4 regions of the Streptomyces sp. bgisy100 genome follow, and region 3 is predicted to be linked to each of the others. Evidence: riboswitches for the same ligand, from Rfam matches in the RefSeq annotation. Region 3 holds a riboswitch; each other region holds the start of a gene.
The links. A riboswitch is a leader RNA that binds a small molecule or an ion and turns the genes downstream of it on or off. The one in region 3 is predicted to bind cyclic di-AMP.
Positions count from the first base shown of each region.

Region 1: linked by a shared signal. The riboswitch ahead of AC3EQ1_RS15445 (C40 family peptidase) and the one ahead of AC3EQ1_RS13435 (transglycosylase family protein) in region 3 are both predicted to bind cyclic di-AMP.
Region 2: linked by a shared signal. The riboswitch ahead of AC3EQ1_RS28880 (M23 family metallopeptidase) and the one ahead of AC3EQ1_RS13435 (transglycosylase family protein) in region 3 are both predicted to bind cyclic di-AMP.
Region 4: linked by a shared signal. The riboswitch ahead of AC3EQ1_RS14415 (M23 family metallopeptidase) and the one ahead of AC3EQ1_RS13435 (transglycosylase family protein) in region 3 are both predicted to bind cyclic di-AMP.

Region 1 is NZ_JBYITE010000019.1:45,265-48,858, forward strand. It holds gene pcrA (DNA helicase PcrA) at 1-491, opposite strand, end outside; cyclic di-AMP (ydaO/yuaA leader) riboswitch at 773-950, shown strand; gene AC3EQ1_RS15445 (C40 family peptidase) at 959-2,101, shown strand; gene AC3EQ1_RS15450 (hypothetical protein) at 2,348-2,701, opposite strand; gene AC3EQ1_RS15455 (C40 family peptidase) at 2,944-3,594, shown strand, end outside.
Region 2 is NZ_JBYITE010000066.1:2,348-5,941, forward strand. It holds gene AC3EQ1_RS28870 (PrsW family intramembrane metalloprotease) at 1-386, shown strand, start outside; gene AC3EQ1_RS28875 (aldo/keto reductase) at 522-1,463, opposite strand; gene AC3EQ1_RS28880 (M23 family metallopeptidase) at 1,649-2,713, opposite strand; cyclic di-AMP (ydaO/yuaA leader) riboswitch at 2,725-2,866, opposite strand; gene AC3EQ1_RS28885 (PP2C family protein-serine/threonine phosphatase) at 3,147-3,594, opposite strand, start outside.
Region 3 is NZ_JBYITE010000015.1:94,045-97,638, reverse strand. It holds gene AC3EQ1_RS13445 (SDR family NAD(P)-dependent oxidoreductase) at 1-514, shown strand, start outside; gene AC3EQ1_RS13440 (hypothetical protein) at 546-902, opposite strand; gene AC3EQ1_RS13435 (transglycosylase family protein) at 1,181-2,413, opposite strand; cyclic di-AMP (ydaO/yuaA leader) riboswitch at 2,419-2,560, opposite strand; gene AC3EQ1_RS13430 (permease) at 3,263-3,594, shown strand, end outside.
Region 4 is NZ_JBYITE010000017.1:40,680-44,273, reverse strand. It holds gene AC3EQ1_RS14420 (GntR family transcriptional regulator) at 1-648, opposite strand, end outside; gene AC3EQ1_RS14415 (M23 family metallopeptidase) at 857-1,651, opposite strand; cyclic di-AMP (ydaO/yuaA leader) riboswitch at 1,666-1,823, opposite strand; gene AC3EQ1_RS14410 (M16 family metallopeptidase) at 2,144-3,511, opposite strand; gene AC3EQ1_RS14405 (M16 family metallopeptidase) at 3,523-3,594, opposite strand, start outside.

The DNA.
Region 1 (3,594 bases), on a different contig from region 3:
TTGCTCTCCCGGCGCAGGATGCGGACGCAGGCGCTGTGGAAGGTGGACACCCACATGGCGTTCGCCCGGGGGCCGACGAGCTCCTCGACGCGCTCCTTCATCTCCCCGGCGGCCTTGTTGGTGAAGGTGATCGCGAGGATCTGGCCGGGGTGGACGTGGCGCGCGCCCAGGAGGTGGGCGATGCGGTGGGTCAGCACCCGGGTCTTGCCCGAGCCGGCGCCGGCGACGATGAGCAGCGGCGATCCGGTGTGGACGACGGCGGCGCGCTGCTGCTCGTTCAGCCCCTCGAGCAGCGCGGCCGGGTCGATGGCAGGCCTCGGCGCGCCGTCGCGGTAGTACGCGTCCCGCTGGACGGGGTGGTCGAAGCGCCCCTCGAAGAGGTCGTGGGGGACCTCCTCCCGCGGGTGCGCGGACTCCTCGGGCGGCGGCGGGGGCTCCTCGCCCGAGTGCTCGAGGTCCGCCAGGAAGCTGTCGTCAAAGAGGCTGCTCATCGCCCACCGAGTCTAGGCGGCCGGACCGACAGCCCACACCGGTTCCCGCGTCCGTGCGGCCTCGACCGTCCCGTTCCGGCCGCCGCCGGTCCGCCGGCGGGCAAGGAGCAGGCCGTGGGGCCCGGCCGGCAGCAGGCCGGGGGTCGGCATGATCCAGCTCACACCTCAGGTCACGAAAAGGTTTCGGGCATATCGAACACCAGCCTTCACAGCACCCCCACACATTGGCTACCGTGCTCGCTCAGGCGGCTCGCACCACCCGCCGACGACCGCGTCGGCACGGGCGGCCTCCGCCGAGTCCGGCCCTGCCTCAGGCACCCGGAGCCGGGGACCCACAAAGCAACAATGGGGTGAATCGGCCCTCCGCACGCGGATCGAACGCCGTGCACGGGCCGTAGGGCAGCCTTCCGATCCGCCCGAACCCGACAGCTAACCCGGTAGGCGGTCCACGGAAGGAGACGCGCGCCTTGGCGTCGCACCGCAAACCGCGGACCAGTATTCTCGCCTCCCCCGGCTCCAGCCGCGCGGCCGTCGGCCTCACCACCGCGGCGATGGCGTCCGCGACGCTGCTGTCGCAGAGCGCCCAGGCCGCGCCGGACGAGCCGCGGCAGAGCATCGAAGAGGTCCAGAAGAAGGTCGACGACCTGTACCGCCAGGCCGAGTCGTCCACCCAGGAGTACAACCAGGCCAAGGAGCGCACCGACGCCCAGCGGTCGCGCACCGACCGGCTGGTCGACGACGTCGCGAAGCGGACGGAGCGGCTGAACGAGTCCCGCCGCAAGCTCGGCGGCCTCGCCGCGGCCCAGTACCGCGAGGGCGGGATGGCCCCGACCGCCACCCTGATGCTCTCGGAGCAGCCGCAGGACTACTTCGACCAGAACCACCTGATGGACCGGATGACCCAGCGCCAGCAGCGCGCCGTCTCGGACTTCCAGGAGGAGCAGGAGAAGGCGTCCGAGCAGCGGGGCAGGGCCACCCGGAGCCTGGAGTCCCTCACCGATTCGCAGGACCGGCTGCGGGCCAGCAAGCGGACCGTGCAGCGCAAGCTCGCCGAGGCGCGCGATCTGCTGTCGGACCTGACCGCCGAGGAGAAGGCCCGGCTGGCGGCGATCGAGCGCCGGAAGCAGGCCGAGGCCCAGCGCAAGGCGGAGGAGCTGGCCCGGGAGCAGGCCGAGAAGCAGCGCCGGGAGGAGGCCCAGCAGGACGACGCCACGGGCGGTTCCACCGGCACCGGCCAGGACTCGGACTCCGGCACCGCCTCGGCCAAGGCCGCCCAGGCGCTGGCCTTCGCGAAGGCGCAGATAGGCAAGCCGTACGTGTGGGGCGCCAGCGGCCCGAACTCCTTCGACTGCTCGGGGCTCACCCAGGCCGCGTGGAAGAGCGCCGGGGTCTCCCTGCCGCGTACCACCTGGGACCAGGTGAAGGTCGGCACCCGGGTCGCCACCGAGGACCTCAAGCCGGGTGACCTGGTGTTCTTCTACGACGACATCAGCCATGTCGGGATCTACGCGGGCAACGGCCAGATGGTCCACGCCCCGAAGCCGGGCGCCAACGTCCGCACCGAGGCGATCACCTACATGCCGATCTACGGCAGCGTCCGCCCCTCGTAACCGGCCGACGACGCGGAGTGCGCCCCACCGGACCGCCGGTGGGGCGCACTGCGTTCGGGGGCGGGTGGCCTGTGAAGGGGCGCCTCGGGGTCGGGTGTCGCTTCCGACCGGCCGGGGCCGCCCCCTTTCCCGGACTCCGGGGGCACGTCCCGGGCCGGGACTCCGGGGGTACGTCCAGAGCCGGGACTCCGGGGGCACGTCCAGAGCCGGGACTGCGGGGCTACGTCCCGGGCCGGGACTGCGGGGCTACGTCCAGAGCACCGCGATGAACACATTGGCGACCGTCAGCAGGCCGACCGCGGCGAAGGCGCCCTTCTCGACCTTCTCCTCGTCCCGCTTCACGTAGACCAGGGCGAGGATGACGACCAGCAGGGCGAGCTTCACGCCGAGCTTGACGGTGTTCGGGGTCTGGTCGTCGGCCTGGTTCAGGCCGACCAGCGCGACGCCGGTGACGAGCATGGTCAGCGCGCCGTGCAGCATCGCGGGGACGAACCGCGCCGTGCCCTGGCCCATCGCCTTCATCTGGGTGAGGAATCCGCCGAGCAGCGAGGCGATGCCGATGATGTGCAGGCCGACGAAGACATTGATCAATATGTCCATGCGGCGGAGCGTAACCGGGCCCATAGCACCCTCTCGCAGCCGGGTCCGGCTCAATCGCCATTTCGATCATGCGCGCGCCGGGAAACGCCAGAGCGGCGAGAAATCACCCGGGGCTTCCGTTCAGACCCGCGCGTAAAGGACCCAGTCCCGCTCATCCTCGTACTTGCTCCCGCCCGGCGGGCTTAGCGTCCTCCTCCAGACGGCCGAACCCCCCGCGGCTGTCGGACCGTTGGAAGGATGTGATGGCGGCCGTGGCCTCGCACCGGAAGCCCAGGCGGCGATCGCTGACCGGTACCACCGCCCGTACGGCGGTGACCCTCGCCCTCGCCTCCGCCGCCGGCGGAGGCGCCCTGGAGGGCACCGCGCTGGCCGACCCCGGACCCGGCACCGCCCGGGTGAAGGCCGAGGTCGACCGGCTCCACCAGGAGGCCGAGGAGGCCACCGAGAAGTACAACGGCGCACGGGAGAAGGCCGTGAAGGCGCAGCAGGCCCTGGACGGACTCCGGGACGAGGCGGCCCGCCGGACGCAGCGGCTGAACGCCTCCCGCAACGCACTGGGTTCGCTGGCCACCGCCCAGTACCGTTCGGGCGGCATCGCCCCGGCGCTCCAGCTCGCGCTCTCCTCCGCGCCGGACCAGTACCTGGAGCGCGCCTCGCTGATGGACCGGGCGGGCAGCCGGCAGGCGACCGCCGTCGCCGGGATCCGCCACCAGCTCCGCGGCCTCGACCAGGTCCGTGACCAGGCGGGTGACCGGCTGGCGGAACTCCGCGGCCACCAGGCCGAGCTGCGGACGCAGAAGAAGGCCGCGCACCGGAAGCTCGCCGCGGCGGAGCGGCTGCTGGACCGGCTCACGGCGAAGCAGCGCGCCACCGTCCTCCGGCAGGACGACCAC
Region 2 (3,594 bases), on a different contig from region 3:
AGGTCTGCGCGACGGCCCTGGCGTTCCTGCGGCAGCGCGCCCACCGGGGAGCGGCGGGCACGGACTTCGTCGCCCGGGAACAGGAGCTGCTGCACCATCTCTGGCAGCGCAAGGACATGGCGCAGCCCGCGCTGGCCCACGCGGCGCGCATGACGGCACCGGCCTGGACCGGGCCCGCGCCGCAGCCGTGGACACCGCCGCCGCCCGGGTACGGATACGGGCCGCCGGGCGGGACGCAGCCGTCCGGCCGGCCGTATCCGCGGCAGGGCCAGGGGTACGGGCAGGCGCCGGCTCAGGGGTACGGGCAGGGCCAGGGGCCGTACGGGCAGGCCGCGGGTCCGTACGGGCCGCCGCACGGACCCGGCAACCGCCCGTACGGCCCCTGAGGGCGGTCGCAGCCCTCGGACCCCCGGTACGGAGCCGTCGGGCAGGGCACTCCGGTTCACTGCGGAGCTCCCGGGCTGCGGCAGCCCGCGCCCGGCCGTGCTGAAGGTGGCGGTCCGGGACGATCAGGAGCTCCGTCAGGCGGAGGCCGTCGTCAGAGCCGCGAGTTCGTGCTCGTCCAGCCGGAGGCCGGCGCCCGCCAGCAGGGTGCCGAGCTGCTGCACCGTGCGGGCGCTGGCCAGCGGTGCCGCCACGGTGGGCTGGGCGGCGAGCCAGGCCAGGGCGACCGCGGCCGGCTCGGCTCCCCGCGCGGTCGCGACCCGGTCGAGGGCGGCCAGGACACGTTCGCCGCGCTCGGTGCCCTGGTACTCCGCCGCCCGGCCCGCGCGGGCGCTGTCCACCGTGGTGCCCGGCCGGTACTTGCCGGTGAGGAAGCCGGCGGCGAGCGCGAAGTAGGGCACGGCGCCCAGGCCGTGCCGGGCGGCGACCTCGGCGAGCGGGCCTTCGTAGGTGTGGCGGGAGACCAGGTTGTAGTGCGGCTGGAGGGCCACGTACCGCGCCAGGCCCTCCCGTTCGGAGCAGAGCAGCGCCTCCTCCAGCCGCTCCGGGGTGATATTGGACGCGGCGATCTGCCGGACCTTGCCCTCCCGGACGAGCGCGTCCAGGGCGGTGAGGAACTCCTCGACGGGGAGGCCGGGGTCGTCGTAGTGCGTGTAGTAGAGGTCGACGTAGTCGGTGCGGAGGCGGCGCAGCGACTGCTCGGCCGCTTCCTTGACGGTCTTCGCGGAGAGCCCCTTGTAGTCGGGGTGCGCCCCCACCTTCGTCGCGATCACGACGTCCGCGCGGTTGCCGCGGGCCGCCATCCAGTTGCCGAGGACCGTCTCGGACTCGCCGCCGACGTGGCCCGGCACCCAGGCGGAATAGGCGTCGGCGGTGTCCACGAAGTTGCCGCCGGCCGCGGTGTACGCGTCGAGAACGGCGAAGGACTCCGCCTCGTCCGCGGTCCAGCCGAAGACATTGCCGCCGAGGCAGAGCGGGGAGACGGTCAGGTCGCCGAGGGACTTGCGCTGGTCAGCCATATCAGGCGTCAACTGGGGGGCGGCGGGGGCTATTCCGTCGGCAGCTGCGGTACGGCGGAGGCTGCTGCCGTACCGCGGGCGGTTGCGCCGGGGCGCCGCGGACAGGCCGACAGCCCTGGTGTCGGGGGGACGTCACCAGGGCTGTCGGAGGCTGCGGCGGCGGGCGCCGGTGGCGGGAGCGGCCGTCAGATGGAGAGGCCGCGGTCCCGCAGCCAGGAGGCCGGGTCGATCGGGGAGCCGCCGTCGGGACGGACCTCGAGGTGGAGGTGGGGACCGGTGACGTTGCCGGTGGCGCCGACGCGGCCGATGGTCTCGCCCGTGGTCACCTTGCCGGAGGTCTTCGTCATCGAGGAGAGGTGGCAGTACCAGACCTCGGTGCCGTCGTCGAGGGTGAGCACGATCCGGTAGCCGTACGCCCCGGCCCAGCCGGCCTGGGTGATGGTGCCGCCGTGGACCGCCTTGGCGGGGGTGCCGGTGGGGGCCGCGAAGTCCTGGCCGGTGTGGTCGTTGGACCAGAGGTCGCCGGCCTGGCCGAAGCTGGAGGTGAGGGTGTAGGAGGAGACCGGGACGGTGAACTGCTTGGCGAGCTTCGCCAGCCGCTCGGCCTCGGCCTTCTCACGGGCCTCCCGGGCCGCCTCCTCCGCCGCCTTCTTCTTCGCGGCGGCGGCCTCGGCCTTCTTCCGCTCGGCCTGCTCGGCGGCCCTCTCCGCGGCGGCCTTCTCGGCGGCCTTCTCCGCGGCCTCGCGCTCGGCCTTCTCGGCGGCGCTCTGCTGCTGCTCGGCCTGGCGCATGATGCGGGCGCGCAGCGCCTCGCCCGCGCCGGTGCCGTCGGCGGCCTCGTCGGCGGTGAGCCCGGCGTCACTCAGCGGGGCGGCGGAGGCGACGGCGACCGGGGCCTGCTCCGCGTCGTCCGCGACCAGGGAGCCGATGCCGGGCAGGGACGCGGCGTCGGGAAGCTTCTCCGAGACGGAGGAGAGGTCCGGCATGGAGATGGAGACCGGCGGCTTCTCCTGCGCGCTGGCCATGCCACCCGCGCCGACCGCGGCGAAGACGCCCACGCCGAGGACGGCGCCGCTACGGGCCATGCCGCCACCGCGCTGCTTGACGACGCGGTGCCGGCCGCGCACCGGGGCGACGGATTCCTCGGTCGGATTCCACTCACCCGCCGCGGCCGGGGGTTCCTCACCGAATCCGGGATCGAAACTCTGGGGTGTGTACGGGGATTCGGGGGCAGGCCTGTTGGACGCCACGCGGGCGCACTCCTTTCCTTCCTTCTCGCCTACCGGGTTAGCTGACGGGTTCGGAGCAGGAAGGTCTCCTACGGACCCCTCTGGGAGAGACGCCCGATTCACCCCAAGGTGTTGGTTCCCCGGTTCCCTGGGTGCAGGTGGTGCAGGTGGAGCTGGTGTGTCCGGTGGTGCAGGCCCTGCGGGGTGGTGCTGTGTGTGCGGGATTCGGCGATGGCGCACGGTGCCGTCTCTTGTGACGGCTGGGACGACCGCGCTGCGTTATCGAACGTTAATAGGGCCGGGGCCGGATTCCAAGCGGTTCTCGTTGATCGTTAACAGATTGGAGTAGGATCAATCCGGACATGTGCCGCCCAATAGGGGCGAGTTGAGCGGGCCCGCGAAACACGTTCCGGCTGATCGTGCGTCACTTGTTATGCGAAGTGATGCATTCCGGTCACGGACCGTAGGGTGCCGGGGCGGCGGCCCTGCCCTCGTCCGGACCACGGGTCAGCCCCACGGTCCTCCGGCGCTCCGGCTGCCGCCGCCCCGGCCGGCTGACCGCCAGCAGCGCCATGTCGTCCGCCGGCTCGCCCCCGGTGTGCCGGGCCACGTCCTCGACGAGCGCGTCGAGGAGGGCGTCGGGCCCGGGGAACAGCCGGCCGTCGAGCCGCTTCGCCGGGTCGTAGAAGACCCCCTTCTCGTCCCGGGCCTCGGTCACCCCGTCGGTGAACAGCAGCAGGGTCGAACCGCGCGGGAAGTCGAAGGTGTCGACCTGCTCCGGCCAGGCCCCCAGATCCCCCATCCCGAGCGGCAGCGAGGCCACCCCCGGCTCGACCCCGCACACCGAGCCGTCGGCGGAGAGCAGCAGCGGCGCCGGGTGGCCGCGGTTGAGGACGCGCAGC
Region 3 (3,594 bases):
CCGGGTGGACGCACTCGTCAACAACGCCGGGGTCCAGCCGGTCCAGGAGCTGGCGTCGATGACCGCCGCCGACTGGCGCGCCGTGGTCGACACCAACCTCATCAGCGCGTTCTGCTGCACCAAGGCGGCCGTACAGGTGATGCGGCGGGCGGGCACGGGCGGCACGGTCACGCATGTCGCCTCGATCGAGGGGTCCTCCCCCGCGCCGGGGCACGCGCACTACGCCGCGTCCAAGGCGGCCCTGATCCAGCACGCCCGGGCGGCGGCGGTGGAGTACGGACCGTCCGGGATCCGGGTGAACACCGTCTCCCCCGGCCTGATCAGCCGCCCCGGCATCGAGGAGGCGTGGCCCGAGGGGGTGGAGCGCTACCGGGCCGCGGCGCCGCTCGGGCGGATCGGCAGCCCGGCCGACATCGGCCGTGCCTGCGTGTTCCTCGCGTCGACGATGGCGGACTGGGTCACCGGCCACGACCTGGTGGTGGACGGCGGGGTGACGGCCCGGTCGCCCTGGTAGGCACCGCACCGGACACGGTCGTCCCGGTACGTCACCAGGCGAGAAGCCGGGGGTCCACCCGGGTGGCGGGCTCCGGCGCCGGGGGCTGCGCCGGGGCCGGGACCGTGCGCGCCGAGCGGCTCACGGTGCGGGGCGGCAGGGTGACGGTGCTGCCGGCGGCCTGCCGGAGCCAGCGGACGATGGTTCCGACGGCGTCCTCGTCGAGCTGCGCGAGATCGTGGATGACCCGCAGGTCGTCGGGGTGCGGCGGGACGGCGGCCCGGGTGAGTTCGGCGTGCAGCATGAGCCGCAGCCCGTCGGCCGGCGTCAGATGGCCGCCGATCCGGGCCGGGTCCGGGGCGTCGGGCCGCGGGGGGAGCTCCATCGTGACTGCCGTCGGATCGGCCATGGTCGGTGCCTTCCTTCAATTCCCCATCGGTCAGGGGGAAATCATGGTCTCCCGTTCCGACGGCCGGTTTCTCCCTCCGGTTGCGGATCGGCCTCCGGGATCACCCATCCGGCCGCACGGCGGGGCCGTTCCCCGCCCTCGGACATCCGCGGTCGCGGTCCCGGACCGCTCGGCCGGGCGGGGGACGGCGAGGCACGGGCGGGCCGCGCCTCGGTCCGTCGGTGAGGCCGGTCGGTCGCCCCGGGCCTCGGTGCCACGCGCCGGGCCGGCGCGTGGGCTCAGATGCTGACGCCGTGCTCGCGCAGGTAGGCGACCGGGTCGATGTCCGAGCCGTAGTCCGGACCGGTGCGGACCTCGAAGTGGAGGTGCGGGCCGGAGGAGTTGCCGGTCGAGCCGGACAGGCCGATCTGCTGGCCGCCGGTGACCGACTGGCCGGCCGAGACGGACAGCGAGGACAGGTGGGCGTACTGGCTGTACTTGCCGTCGGCGTGCCGGATGACGACCTGGTTGCCGTAGGAACCGCCCCAGCCCGCGGAGACGACCTCGCCCGCACCGATGGCCTTCACCTTCGTGCCGGTGGGCACGGGGAAGTCGGTGCCGGTGTGGTAGCCGCTGGACCAGCTGGAACCGGACTGGTGGTACGGGGTGCCCACGGAGAGGTCGTCGACCGGGGCGGTGAAGCCGTCGGCGGACTTCTGCGCGGCGGCCTTGGCCGGGGCGGCCTGCTGCTTCGGCTCGGCCTTCGCGGCGGGCTTCGGCGCGGCCTTGTGCTCGGCGGCCCGGTGGGCCTCGTGCTTGGGGGCCGGCCGCTCGGACTCACGCTTGGGGGCGTCGTGATTCGGGGCGCCCTGCTCCTTGCCGCCCAGGGTGAGCTTCTGGCCCGGGAGGATCAGGTCCGGGTCGCCGCCGACGACCTCGCGGTTGCTCTCGTAGACCCGGTGCCAGCCGCCCTTGACGTCGTGGGTCGTGGCGATCTTGTACAGGGTGTCGCCGCGGACGACGGTGTACGAGCGGGTCCCGGACCCGGTGCCGGCCTTGCGCTCGGCCGGCTTGCCCTGCTCGCCCTGGGGCTTCGGGGCGGACTCGGCCGGGGCGGCCTTCCCGCCGTCGGGGCTGATCTGCGGGGCGGCGCCGCCCTGGGTCAGCCCGGCCTTGCCGGAGCAGACCGGCCAGGCACCGGGGCCCTGGCCGTCGAGAACCTTCTCGGCGATGGCGATCTGCTGGTCCTTGGTCGCCTGGTCGGCGCGCGCGGCGTAGTCGCCGCCGCCGAAGGCCTGCCAGGTGTCGTTGGTGAACTGCAGGCCGCCGTAGAAGCCGTTACCGGTGTTGATGCTCCAGTTGCCGCCGCTCTCGCACTCCGCGACCTTGTCCCAGGTGTCGACGGAGGCGGCCTGCGCCGAACCGACACCGATGAGCGGAAGGGCGATTCCGGCACTACCGGCGGCGGCGATGAGAGAAGCTCGGGAAATACGGCCGGGGCTGTACCGGCGGTGACGTCCGCGTGCAGACATAGGGGTATTCCTCTCCTACGCCTGCGAGGTGAGCTGTCGGGTTCGGGCTGGAGTTGCCCGGCCACGCCCTGAGCAGCGTCGTGCGCTGCGGCGCGTCTTCACCCCAAGCCGTTCCTCGCCTGTTGCGCGGTCCGGCACCTACCTGGTTCCCCCGCTCCTGCCGTGGTGCGTTTGTTGTTTCCCCTCCACCGGCGGCAGGACTCGGCGCTCCGACAGAGTATGGCCCGCCCTTTCATGGGCAGGCAGCGGTAAAAGTAAGCGCACCGAATTCTTTCCGACAAGTGGCGAGTATTCCCCGGAATCGCCTTTCGGTAGATCCACTCGGGACGGCGTCACACTGAGCTCCGGATCTTGATCCGAGAGCTATTCGCATTACTACTGAACGACTCTCACGTTCGGCGGGCGGTAACCGAGTTGCCCGGATTCACGCTTTTCGCGTGTGCGACATCACACCCCGGAAATACCTTTGTGAAATGGGTCACCACGAAGCCAAATGTCCGCTTTTGGGGCTCAATTCGGCTTTACAGGCAGTCGGCAGTATTGATGAGTGTTCGCGGCATACGTCCCGCCGGCCATCATCCGTACCCCGAACCACTCCCCCAGCGGCGCATATCCGGCGAAACGGATGATTCACCGACCCGCTCACCGCAGTGGCAACCCCGGCGGCAGCCTCTCCCCCGGTTATCGTGTGGTCCTTGATCGCGGACGTGCGGAGTCAGTGTGCAGAGAGCGGAAGAGCTGATCGACACCTCGCCGCCGGTGCGGCGCGCCTCCGGCGCGACCGCCCTGCTCCGGGGGCGCAACCGTTCCGCGACTCCCCTGATCGCCGTCGCCGCAGTCGCGGTTGCCGTGGCGGCGGCGCTGGCCCTGGGCGGCGGGAGCCGGCTCGCCCACCCGGGCGTCCAGGCCTGGCGGACGGTCAGCGTGGCCATCGTGATCCAGGCCCTTCCGTTCCTGCTGCTGGGCACGGCCGTGTCCGGCGCCATCAACGCCTTTGTGCCCGCCGACGCGTTCAGCCGGCTGCTCCCGAGGAAGCCGGCGCTCGCCGTCCCCGTCGCCGGCGCCGCCGGTGTGGTGCTGCCGGGGTGCGAATGCGCCTCCGTACCGGTGGCCGGAAGCCTGATCCGGCGCGGCGTCGCCCCGGCCGCCGCCCTGACGTTCCTGCTCTCGGCCCCGGCCGT
Region 4 (3,594 bases), on a different contig from region 3:
GCGCAGCCGGTAGGCCGCCAGGGAACGTTCGGCGTGCGCGGCCATCAGCGTGCGGGCCCGGTCCGCGTCACGCCGCGCCACCGCGTCGGTGACCGCGCCGTACTCCTGCCAGGACTCGGCCCTGCGGACCGGCGGATGGGCCGCGTACACCCAGGTGACCTTGCGGCGGACCTGGGTGAGCAGCGAGGCCAGGCTGGGGCTGCCGGACGCCTGGGCGAGGGTCTCGTGGAACCAGTCGCCGAGCGGCCGCAGATCCGCGGTGTGCCCCCGGCGGGCCCGCTCCTGGCCCAGCCGGACCAGTCCGCGCAGCACCTTGAGATGGGCCTCGGTGCGGCGCTGGGCGGCGCGGGCGGCGCCCAGCGGTTCCAGCAGCACCCGCATGTCGAGGAGGTCGGCCGCCTCCTGCGCGGTGGGCTCGGCGACACAGGCACCGGCGTGCCGGCGCGTGGTCACGAACCCCTCGGACTCCAGCGTGCACAGGGCCTCCCGGACCGGCACCCGGGAGACGCCGTAGCGGCGGGCCAGCACCTCCTCGGTGAGCCGGCTGCCGGGCGGGTGCGCACCGGAGACGATGTCTTCCCGGATCGCCTGGCACACCGCGTGCGCCGGAATTCCCTTACCGGCCGTCGGCAGCGCATTTCCGTTCACCGTCGCCCCCGCATGGCCCGACCTCCTGTGAAAGGTGAAGGGCGAAGCACAATTCGCTGCCGCCCCGTTCAGGAACTCTATGGCAATGCGGAGGCGTTTCCGACGCGTACGGCCGGACCGGCGCTGACTTTCGGACAGGCCGGACCGGCGTTGCCCCGCTGGAGGTGCGGGATCGGCGCTGCCTTGCGGCCGGCGGCGGTCGGGGACTTCAGAGGCTGAGGCCGTGCGACCGGAGGTAGGCGACCGGGTCCATGTCCGAGCCGTAGTCGGGCGAGGTACGGGCCTCGAAGTGCAGGTGCGGGCCAGTGGTGTTGCCGGTGTTGCCGGACAGGCCGATCTGCTTCCCCGGGGTGACCGTCTCGCCCACGGAGACGCCGATGGACGACAGGTGGCCGTACTGGGTGTACGTGCCGTCCTTCATCTTGATCACCACGTTGTTGCCGTAGGCGCCGCCCCAGCCGGCCTCGACGACCTCGCCCGCGCCGACGGCGTGGACGGAGGTGCCGACAGAGGCGTGGAAGTCGATGCCGGTGTGGCTGCCGGAGGACCAGGCGCCGCCGGATGCCTGGTATCCGGTGGAGACGCTGCTGCCCTCGACGGGGAGGACGAAGGTGTTCAGACGCTTGCGCTCGGCCTCGCGGGCGGCCCGCTCCTTGGCCTCGCGCGCCTTCTCGGCCTTGGCGGCGGCCTCGCGCCGGGCCTCGGCGGCCCGCTTCTTGGCCTCGGCCTCGGCCTTGGCCTTGGCGGCGGCCGCGTCGGCGGCCTCCTGCTGGGCCTTCGCCTGGGCGTCGATCGTGTCGGCGAGGGTGTCCCCGGCGACGATCGCCTGACGCAGCCCGGTCTCCTCGGGCGCCGGGGTCTCCCCGGGCGCGGCGAGCGCGGGCGAAGCGACCGAGGTGACGGCGCCGGCGGCGGTGAGCGTGGCTATGCCTGCGATGTTCGCGCCGGAGCGGGCCATGCGGCTCGGACGGCGGTGTTTCCCGGTGGCACGGGTGAACGCCATGGGGCGGCGTACTCCTTTCCTTCCTTCTCGCCTACCGGGTTAGCTGACGGGTTCGGAGCAGGAAGGTCTCCTACGGACCCCTCCGGAGAGGCGTCCGATTCACCCCAGGGACTGCGCACGGGTCCCCGGCTCCCCTGGCTCGCGCCGTACGGGGACTCGGCGATGACTGTCCGGTGCCGCGGGTGCGGCCGGTGTCCGACCGAACAGCCGCACCGACGCTAAACGGGACATCTTTCAATCGCCAAAGAAATGCCGATCTTTGTTGCGCACACCACAGGAGAACACTCACCCTCACCAACAAAACGGGCATACGACCGAACCCCGGTGCCGTACCCGGCACCGGGGTTCGCTGTCGTGTCACGGCCCGCCGGAACGGACCGACGCGGCGTCAGCCGCCCCGGGGGACAAGCCCTTTGGGGCGCCTGACGCCACAACGGGACCGGCGGACTCACGAGTTGGGGACGGGCCCGCCCCGCCGCCGGGCCGGGCGGCTCAGCCGCCGACCACCTTCACCTCGCCGATGCCGAGCGCCCGCACCGGCTCCTCGATCTGCGAGGCGTCGCCCACGAGCACGGTGACCAGCCGGTCCACCGGGAAGGCGCTGACGGCCGCCGCCGTCGCCTCCACGGTGCCGGTCTCGGCGAGCCGGGCGTAGAGCTGTGCCTGGTAGTCGTCCGGCAGGTGCTGCTCCACCTGGTCGGCGAGGGTGCCGGCGACGGCCGCTGCCGTCTCGTACTTCAGGGGCGCGACCCCGACGAGGTTCTGCACGGCGACGTCCCGCTCGGCGTCGGTCAGGCCCTCGGCGGCGAGAGTGCGCAGCACCTTCCAGGCGTCGTCCAGGGCGGGGCCGGTGGAGGCGGTGTCCACCGAGCCGCTGATGGCCAGCAGCGAGGCGCCGGTGCCGTCGGGACCGGAGCGCAGGACCTGGCCGAAGGACCGCACGCCGTAGGTGTAGCCCTTCTCCTCCCGCAGCACCCGGTCGAGCCGGGAGGTGAGGGTGCCGCCGAGGCAGTAGATCCCGAGCACCTGGGCCGACCACACCCGGTCGTGCCGGTCCGGGCCGATCCGGCCGATCAGCAGCTGGGTCTGGACGGCGCCGGGCCGGTCCACGATCACCACGCGGCCGGTGTCGTCGGCGGTCACCGGCGGTACCGGGCGCAGCTCGGCGGGGCCGCCGGTCCAGGCGCCCAGGGTGTCGCCGAGCACCGCGGCGAGGTCGGTGCCGGCCAGGTCGCCGACGACCACCGCGGTGGCGGTGGCGGGCCGGACGTGGGCCTCGTAGAAGGCCCGGACGGCCGCGGCGTCGATGCGTGCGACGGTCTCCTCGGTGCCCTGCCGGGGGCGGGACATCCGGGACGAGGCCGGGAAGAGCTCCTTGGAGAGCTCCTTGGCCGCGCGGCGGGCCGGGTTGGCCTGCTCGTGCGGGATCTCGTCCAGCCGGTTGGCGACGAGCCGCTCGATCTCGCCGTCGGGGAACGCCGGGGCGCGCAGTGCGTCGGCGAGCAGCCCGAGCGCCTTGGCCAGCCGGGAGGCGGGGACCTCCAGGGAGACCCGGACGCCGGGGTGGTCGGCGTGCGCGTCGAGCGTGGCGCCGCAGCGCTCCAGCTCGGCGGCGAACTCCTCGGCCGTGTGCTTGTCGGTGCCCTCGGACAGGGCCCGGGCCATGATCGTGGCGACCCCGTCCAGCCCCTCGGGCTCGGCGTCCAGCGGGGCGTCGAGGTTGATGTCGACGGCCACCACCTGCTGGCCCGGCCGGTGGCAGTGCAGCACGGTGAGGCCGTTGGGCAGGGTGGCGCGCTCGGGGGCCGGGAAGGCCCACGGCTTGGCGATGCCGCCCTGCGGCTGGGGGTGGAAGGTCATGGTGGCGTCGGTCACCGGTCCGCCTCCTCGTCTGCGGTGCCGTCGGCGGGGGTGCCGGCGGCGGTGTCGTCGTCGGCGGGGGC